DNA from 4 places in the Halanaerobium saccharolyticum subsp. saccharolyticum DSM 6643 genome. Region 2 is predicted to be linked to each of the others. Evidence: riboswitches for the same ligand, from Rfam matches in the RefSeq annotation. Region 2 holds a riboswitch; each other region holds the start of a gene.
What was found. A riboswitch is a leader RNA that binds a small molecule or an ion and turns the genes downstream of it on or off. The one in region 2 is predicted to bind cyclic di-GMP.
Positions count from the first base shown of each region.

Region 1: it holds a riboswitch for cyclic di-GMP, as region 2 does, so the genes downstream of both, HSACCH_RS11570 (hypothetical protein) here and HSACCH_RS12655 (hypothetical protein) in region 2, are expected to answer to the same signal.
Region 3: it holds a riboswitch for cyclic di-GMP, as region 2 does, so the genes downstream of both, HSACCH_RS06530 (GspE/PulE family protein) here and HSACCH_RS12655 (hypothetical protein) in region 2, are expected to answer to the same signal.
Region 4: it holds a riboswitch for cyclic di-GMP, as region 2 does, so the genes downstream of both, flgB (flagellar basal body rod protein FlgB) here and HSACCH_RS12655 (hypothetical protein) in region 2, are expected to answer to the same signal.

Region 1 is NZ_CAUI01000023.1:308,681-310,882, reverse strand. It holds gene HSACCH_RS11575 (alkaline phosphatase) at 1-867, shown strand, start outside; cyclic di-GMP riboswitch class I at 1,079-1,166, shown strand; cyclic di-GMP riboswitch class I at 1,224-1,299, shown strand; gene HSACCH_RS11570 (hypothetical protein) at 1,311-1,829, shown strand; gene HSACCH_RS11565 (DUF3006 domain-containing protein) at 1,861-2,079, opposite strand; gene HSACCH_RS11560 (MBL fold metallo-hydrolase) at 2,153-2,202, opposite strand, start outside.
Region 2 is NZ_CAUI01000023.1:535,496-537,697, reverse strand. It holds gene kduD (2-dehydro-3-deoxy-D-gluconate 5-dehydrogenase KduD) at 1-666, shown strand, start outside; gene HSACCH_RS12655 (hypothetical protein) at 776-1,186, opposite strand; cyclic di-GMP riboswitch class I at 1,247-1,331, opposite strand; gene HSACCH_RS12650 (D-2-hydroxyacid dehydrogenase) at 1,589-2,202, shown strand, end outside.
Region 3 is NZ_CAUI01000015.1:251,806-254,007, forward strand. It holds gene HSACCH_RS06530 (GspE/PulE family protein) at 1-1,077, opposite strand, end outside; cyclic di-GMP riboswitch class I at 1,288-1,371, opposite strand; gene HSACCH_RS06535 (shikimate dehydrogenase) at 1,460-2,202, opposite strand, start outside.
Region 4 is NZ_CAUI01000023.1:345,367-347,568, reverse strand. It holds gene HSACCH_RS11790 (chemotaxis protein CheC) at 1-87, shown strand, start outside; gene HSACCH_RS11785 (chemotaxis protein CheD) at 80-583, shown strand; gene HSACCH_RS11780 (response regulator) at 676-1,029, shown strand; cyclic di-GMP riboswitch class I at 1,038-1,125, shown strand; gene flgB (flagellar basal body rod protein FlgB) at 1,269-1,670, shown strand; gene flgC (flagellar basal body rod protein FlgC) at 1,673-2,101, shown strand; gene fliE (flagellar hook-basal body complex protein FliE) at 2,123-2,202, shown strand, end outside.

The sequences.
Region 1 (2,202 bases), 230 kb from region 2:
CTTGGTGGTGGCCGTGAAGACTTTATGGAAGAAGAAGCTGGCGAAAATTTAATCGCTAAAGCTAAAGAAAACGGTTATCAGTATGTATCTGATAAAACTCAATTAGAAAAAGTTATTGCCATGGATGGAAAGCTTCTTGGTTTATTTAATGATTCATATATGAACTATGTTAATGATCGTGATGATGTTGGTTCTAATGAACCTTCAATGGAAGCAATGACTAAAAAGGCTCTAGAAGTACTTTCTGAAGATGAAGATGGATTTTTCTTAATGGCAGAAGGTGCCAGAATTGACCATGCATCTCATGCAGCAGATATCCCTGGCGTTGTAGCTGAAACTCTTGATTTTGATGCCAGTGTAAGAGCAGCAATGGATTTTGCTGAGGAAAATGGAGATACTTTAGTTATTGTAACAGCTGACCATGAAACTCTTGGTTTTTCAGTATCTGAACCAATTAATAAAGAAGCTTTAATGAACATTGATGTTTCTCCAGAATATATGGCTGCACAGATGACAGCTAAAGAAAATGGGAATGGATTTACTGTAGAGAGTGTTAAGTCAGTATTTGAAGAATATGCAAATATTTCTTTATCCGATACAGAAGTTGCCAGTTTCAATGAGAAAGTTGTAGATGAAGAAGGTAATCTCAAGTATACCTATCTTGTAGGATGGGAGATCGGCTCTGTTATTGCTCAAGAGTATCAGGCAGGAGTTCTAAGTTCTCGCATTAGAGCTAATTCCTCTACTGGTGGACACACACTTAACTCAGTACCAGTCTTTGCTTATGGTGAAGGAGCAGAAGCATTTAATGGAATGATGCAGAATACTGAATTCTCAGATCTGCTATTTGATTCAATGCGTCCATAAGTAAATAACTGAGAGAAGAATAAATAATTAAAATTGAATAAAATTAATATAAATGGTGGTAGGTCATAATAGGCTTACCGCCATTTTTTAATGTCTAGAAAATCAAAACCTAACATTTTGTAATTTTCAATTCACCTTTTTAAATATTTACCAAAAATTACTTGATTTTAATTTTCAAGCTGATATAATTAAATCAAATAAGAATTAACCTGACAGAAAAGGGCAACTCAATCCGAAAGGATAGAGGCGCAAAGTTTTCAGACCTAATGTTTTCAAACAATGGTTGTGAAACTACCTGGCAAGGGGCAAGCTTGACCTGTCATTTAATATATGACAGGATTTTTATTTTTCAGCCCTCTTTTAAAGGGTAAAACTGCTTTGAGGCAGTGACACAAAGCTAAGGATCTCAACTTGAGATAGCCGGCTGCTAAAAGGAGGAAATAATGAAATTTAACTTGAGAAGTACAGGGTTAAGGATTTTTGTCTTTTTACTCTTAATTTTTAGTGTTTTTTCGACAACTAATTTTGTTGAAGCTGCTGCTGATAATGAGGATCAACTTAGGCGTGAAGCTAGAGTTTTAGTAAGAGCAAAGATTCCTATATTTCAACGTCTTGAAATTATTGAAGAACCCAATATAAATTATTCATATTTAATGAGTAATTATAATGGCAGCAAAGAAATTGTAATTGAAGAAGCTTTAAAACTAAATATTTTAAGTAATACAAAATGGCATTTGCGTTTGAATAATAAAAATTTGAATTCTAAAATAATGATTAGGAAAAGTAATCAAAGTGATTATGAATGGCAGAATTTAAATTCTACTACAGCAAAATTTAGCGGTAAAAATGGTGTGCAGCAAATAACTTTTGATTTGAAATTTATTTTAGATCAAAGTTCTAGAACTGCAATTGAAAACTTAGCTTTGGATTTAAGACATAGTCTTGTTCCAGAATTATATTAAATTTAAATAATAAAAAAAGAGCTGATTAATTTCAGCTCTTCTTATTTTTAAGTTTATCTAACAGGCTGCCGACTCTTTTTTCGGCGGCTTTTTTTTCGTCTTCGTTTAATTCAAAATTCATTTCTAAGATACTCCCTTCTGCAGTCCCTTTTGGCAGTTTAGCTAGGGGCAAATAGAATTCTTCTTTTTCATCAGGGCGAATTAAAAGCCTTGCCTTATCATTTTCAATTTTATCAACTGTTACTTTCATAAAACCATCCTTTCATATTTTTATGTGTTTTAAGTACAATACCTTTTCAGTACCGGGTATAAGTTAAAAAGTTTCACTCAACAGTAATTTTATCATGCCAATGGTCAAATTTGCCATCATCAA
Region 2 (2,202 bases):
GGAGCTGATATAGCGGGAGTAGCCCGCAGTGATTTAGATGAGGTAAAAGAAGCTATCGAAAGTAAAACAGGGCGAAAATTTTTAGCAATTCAGGCAGATTTAATGAAAGAAGATAATTTAGATAAAATAGTCGAAGAAACACTGGCTGAATATGGGAAAATAGATATACTTGTTAATAATGCAGGAATGATAAGACGCAATCCTATTTTAGATTTTACAGTCGAAGATTGGGATTCTGTAATGAAAGTTAATTTAAGAAGTTTATTTTTATTAACTCAAAAAGTTGCTAATTATTTTGTAGATAATAATGTTCAGGGGAAGGTTATAAATACTGCTTCAATGCTTTCTTATCAGGGAGGTAAGTTTGTCCCGTCTTATACAGCGAGTAAGCATGCTGTAGCTGGAATTACTAAATCTTTTTGTAATGAATTAGCTGCAAAAGGGATAAATGTTAATGCAATTGCACCTGGTTATATTGCTACAAATAACACTGCCCCACTTAGAAAGGATAAAGAAAGAAGTTCAGCCATTTTAAGCAGAATACCTGCTGGACGCTGGGGACAGAATGATGATTTAAAAGGTGCAGCTATTTTCTTAGCAGCTGAGGCTTCTGATTATATGCATGGGGCTTTGATTCCTGTTGATGGGGGCTGGCTGGCAAGTTAAGCAAAAAGAAAAGCTTAGAAATCTCTTTCAAAGAGAAATCTAAGCTTTTTGATATTTATTGATATTTATTTTAAGGCTATATGTATTTTAAAAATTTAAATTAAAGCATCTAATTTTTAAGTTCTTGCCAGTTACCCGCCCAATTTTGAGCTTCAGCCTCTCTAATTAACTTAATAGCTTCTTCATTTTGCTCATCTTCCTGCAGCATTTTAATCAATTGAGAATATATTTCAAAGCGCTCCTTTGGCTCTTTTGAAAGTTCTGCTGCTTTTTTAAGTAAACGTATTATTAGATCAGGATTATTATTAAATCTTGTAATAACATTTCCTGCAAGCAGATATAAGGTTCTGGCAGCTGTTTTGTCTGAATTTAAATTATTAAGTAAATTTGAGCTTTCAGAAATAATTCTCTTTTTTTCTCTGTCATTAAAGCTGTGATTCCACCAAGATTCCAGATTATTTTCCTCAAAAAATTTAATATTTTGATTCTCATTTCTCTTTAAAAAGTTAAAAATCCCCATATTTATCCCTCCTGTATAAGATGCTATCACTACTCTTGTTCTCACTTTGGCTTCTATACCTGAGGCAAATCTGACAGTCATAGATTAAATCCTTAGACTCAGATCTTTGCGTAATAATCTTTCAATTATTGTGCCTTTGTTTTCAGACTGAAAATAATATATGTAAATATTTATATTTATTTCTATATTTATATTTAAACATAAAAGTCCAGACTCCTGCTTTAAATTTAATATTTTATCAATAAAATAATTATATTACTTTTTAAATTATCCGGAGACTAAAAGAAGGAAGACCCTCTTCTAAATAGAATAATATTAATGAAAGTAATTTATTTACTAAAACCATCAGCATAAACTAAGAATATTTCTTATTTTGAAAAATATAAACTGGGGGAAAAATAAATGAAAATTGTAGTTTTAGATGGATATGCGCTAAATCCAGGCGATTTAAGTTGGGATCAGATAAAAAACTTAGGAGAGCTTGAAATCTATGATCGAACTCCTAAAGAAAAAATCTTAGAAAGATCTAAAGGAGCAGATATTTTATTAACAAATAAGACTCCGCTAAAAAGAAAAACAATAGAAAGCCTGCCAGGATTAAAATATATAGGAATTTTAGCAACAGGCTATAATGTTGTAGATATTAAAGCAGCTGCAGAAAATGATGTAATTGTAACAAATGCACCTGATTATAGTACAAATGCAGTAGCACAATTTACTTTAGCTTTGATTTTAGAGGCAGCTTTACATGTAGGTGAACATAATAGAGCAGTTAAAGCAAAGGAATGGACTCAGTCTGAAGATTTTTGTTTTTGGAACTATCCTTTAATTGAGTTAAAAAATAGGACTTTAGGAATAATTGGTTTTGGCAGCATAGGTCAGCGGACTGCTGAGTTGGCATTAGCATTTGGTATGAAGGTTATAGTCTATGATCGCAGTCCGCAAGAAAAAATTTCAGATCCAGATATATTGACCGAGGGTCTGGAATTTTTAAAGCTGAGAGAGCTTTATAAACA
Region 3 (2,202 bases), on a different contig from region 2:
CAGACCATTTAACTGATATTCCACCGGATCCTCAATTGTTACAATATTTTTGGTCGGTGAATTAATTTCATTTAAAGCCGCAAATAAGGTTGTAGATTTACCACTACCTGTTGGTCCGGTAGCTAATAAAATTCCATAAGGTTTTTTAATCAATCTATTAAACCTTTCCTTATTTTCTGCACTAAAACCTAACTTTTCTATATTTAAGAGGCTGTCATCCCTGTTTAAAAGTCTGATAACCACCTTTTCTCCATAAATTGTAGGTAGAGTCGAGACCCGCATATCTATCTGCATTCCCTTAAAGTTCATCTGAATTCTTCCATCTTGAGGAATTCTGCGTTTAGTAATATCTAAGTCAGCAATAATTTTTAAACGAGAAATTAAAGCAGCCTGCGAATGTTTGGGAATTGTAAGTTCCTCATGCAGGACTCCATCAACTCTGTAACGGACTCTAACACTACCTCTAAGCGGCTCAATGTGAATATCACTTGCCTTCGTGTGAATAGCCTGAGTTATAATCAAGTTGGTTAAGCGAACAATTGGTGCATCTTCTACCATCTGTCTTAACTGATCAAGCTCTGGCTCTTCATTCATTCCATATTGATCAAGACTATCAAAGATATCAGATGTATCAGTATCGATTAATGAATAAACCTGGTTAATTGCATTTATAATCTCCGAATGAGTTGCAATTGCTACTTCTATTTTCATACCGGAATTAACCTCTATATTTTCAATTGCTACTAAATCTGTTGGATCTTCCATTGCTACTTTTAAAAGATCATCTTCTATTTCATAAGGGACTGCATTATGACGTCTAGCTAAATTTTCAGAAACATATTGAGAAAGGTGAGCATTTAATAAATAATTATTCAAATTAACCCTTGGAATACCCAGCTGATATTCTAAAACATCTATCAATTCTTCCTCAGATACATAACCTAATTTCTCTAATACTTCACCCAATCTCTGATCCATATCTTCCTGCTCAGATATTGCAGCTTCTAACTCATTTTGAGTTATATAACCAAACTCAATTAGTAAATCACCAATTTTCTTTTTACTTTTAGCTCCCATAATTTACTCCTCAATTAGTTTAATTATTTTTCTATCTATAAATTTTATATTATAATGTCGAAATATCTAGAATTACCTTGCTTAATTAATAAAGTTCTATATAGCTAATATTATTCCTGCAAAATTTTAATCAAATTTTAATTTTATTTTAAAATTAAAGCTTTTTAGCAAAAAATTGCCATTAAAAAGTTCACTATGGCAATTTTTACCTGAGGTAAACATAACTATCATAGGAAATCCCTTAGACTTATGTTTTTGCGTCACAGCCTTTAAACTGCTTTGCTATTATATATTTAACTTAAAGTATCCTCATTCTAATTTAATTATAAAATTATTAATTTAAAAAGTATATTACCCAAAAGAGTAATTCTTACTTAATTATTTATTCTTCCTCTGCTTCAAGTTCTTTTTGTTCTATAATCTCCACTGCTTCTTCAGCTATCTGATACCATTTTTTCTTGGGCGGCATTTCTTTTGTCCAGAGTTTAAATGATGCCTCTGCCTGATATATTAAAGTTGGCAGTCCATTACCAATCTGAGCTCCTCTTTTTTCTGCTTCTTTTAAAATTTCTGTTTTCAAAGGATTATAAACTAAATCAATTACTAACTGATCTTCATGCAAATATTCAGGATTGATAACAACTTTATTCTTAATATTATTACTATACATCCCAACCGGAGTTGTATCAACTACCAAATCAGCTGCTTTTAGAACTTCTGCATATTCCTGCTCTTCCAAACTGCAGAAATCAAAGTTTTGCTCAGAATTCTCTTCTCTAAAAAGTTTTGCCAATTCTTCCGCATTTTCTACTGTCCGGTTAATTATAGTAATATCTGCCAAAGAAAGCTGAATTAAAGCTGCAATAACTGCTCTAGCTGCTCCACCAGCTCCAATCACAACTGCTCTTTTATCTTTAACATTAATTCCTGATTCTTCAAGCTGACGCTGAAATCCAATCACATCAGTATTATAGCCGGTAAGTCTGCCCCTTCGATTTAAGACAGTATTAACTGCACCTGAAGCCCTAGCTAAAGAAGAAAAACCATTTAAATAAGGTATAATACTTTCTTTATAAGGAATAGTCACATTCCAGCCAGAAAAACCAATCATTTTTAAGGAATCAA
Region 4 (2,202 bases), 190 kb from region 2:
AAATTGGAATTATATTATTTTTTTATTCCCGAAGAAAAATCAATAGATATTCTTTTCCAGCATTTGATGGGTGATAACCTTGCTTAGTTTAGAAAACAAAAAGGAAGCAAAGAAAACAATAGTTAAAATGGCTGATTGGGCAGTTGATCAGGAAGATGCATTACTTGTTATTTTGGGTTTAGGTTCCTGTGTGGGGGTTGCTTTTTATGATGAATTTACAAAAATAGGAGGCTTAGCCCATGTTATGCTGCCTGAGAGTAAAGGAAAAAATCAAGTAAAAAGTAAATATGCCGATACTGCTATTCCATTTCTTTTAGATAAAATGATAGAAAAAGGAGCTAGAAGACAGCGGCTGCAGGCAAAACTTGTTGGTGGAGCCGGAATGTTTAAAACAGAGGCCGGTCAATCGGTGATGCAGATTGGTCAAAAAAATATTGCAGCTGTCAAAAGAGTTCTAAAAGAAGAAAAAATAAAGATCGTTGGCTCTGATTTAGCAAAGGATTATGGACGCTCAATGTATTTTAATCTCATTGATGGTAAGATTAGAGTAAGTGCCTTCAATAGACAAAATATGACATTATAAAACAAAAATATTAATTTTCTCTTGTAAATAAAATATATATTTGTTATTATTATTAATAGCAGTATAAATACTTGCTAGGAGGTAAACCTTATATGAATAGTGTTTTAATAGTAGATGATGCTGCTTTTATGCGCTTGAATTTGAAAAATATTTTAAAAGATAATTTTGAAGTTGTCGGAGAAGCAGAAAATGGGAAGGAAGCTGTAGAACTTTATCAGGAAGTAAAGCCCGATATCGTGACTATGGATATTACAATGCCGATTATGGATGGATTAGAAGCTATAAAAGCAATTCAAGATATTGACCCGTCTGCGAAAATTGTTGTTTGTAGTGCTATGGGACAACAAAAAATTGTTATTCAAGCAATTGAACTGGGAGCAAAGGACTTTATTGTGAAACCATTTAAGAAAGATAGAGTGATGGAATCCTTAGAAAAATTGCTATAACTTATTTAAATAAATATTGGCAAAATTACCGAAAGGTAATGACGCAAAACTATGGGTCTAAAAACGAAATTATGTTATGACTGCCAGGTTGCATGTTATTGAAGATAATATTGAATGTATTAATAGTAGATTTCTACTACATAATTCCATGCAATATTTTTTTAATGAGTTGCTATGTGGCCTTTAGTTAACCTAAAGGCCCATTTTTATATTTAAAATTTAATTCAGGAGGTGGCAGAGTGAATAATTATGTATCAATAATTAGTGGTGCTTTAGATGGTGCAGTCAAAAGAGGAGAACTAATTTCGAACAATTTAGCAAATATTGGGACCCCAGGCTATAAACGGCAGGATACTAATTTTAAATCGATGTTAAATAAAAAGATAAATGCTGACCAAAATAAAAACATTTCCTTAAATACCACCACTTCAAAACATATTCCCTTCCGCAAGGAATATTCTAATCCAAACACTACTGTTTCAAATAGTAATAAAAGCTACCGTAATGATCAAAATAATGTAGATGTTGATTTTGAAATGGCAGAAATGGCCAAAAATAGTATATATTATAATGTAATGACCCGTCGTGCGGCAGGTCATTTTTCGACTTTAAATCAGGTTATAAGTCAGGGAGGTAGATAAAAGTGTTTAAGGGAATTGATATCAGTGCATCTGGATTAACTGCTCAGAGGTTAAGAATGGACCTTATTTCGGGGAATATAGCCAATGCAGAAACTACTCGTGATGAAGATGGAAACACTTATCGAAGAAAAGTAGCTGTTTTTAAAGAAAAATTCTCTAGTCAAGTAAAGGCCTTAAACTCCAAGCAAAAAAGTGGAGCCAATGCAGGTGTTGAAGTAAGTGCAATTGAAGAAGATCCCTCTCCTTTTAGATTGGAATATCGTCCCGATCATCCAGATGCAGATGAGAATGGTTATTTAGAGCTGCCAAATGTCAGTGTAATGACCGAAATGGTTAATATGATTGATGCAAGCAGAAGTTATGAGGCAAATGTACAGGCAATTTCTAATTACAAAAGTATGGCAAATAGTGCCCTAAATATTAGTACCTAAGCTTAAAACGAGGTGAAAACAATGATAAATATTAATCCGATCAATATAGCAGATAATTTCAAGCTTGATCAGGGATCCAAGCAAATCGAAGAGCCTAATAA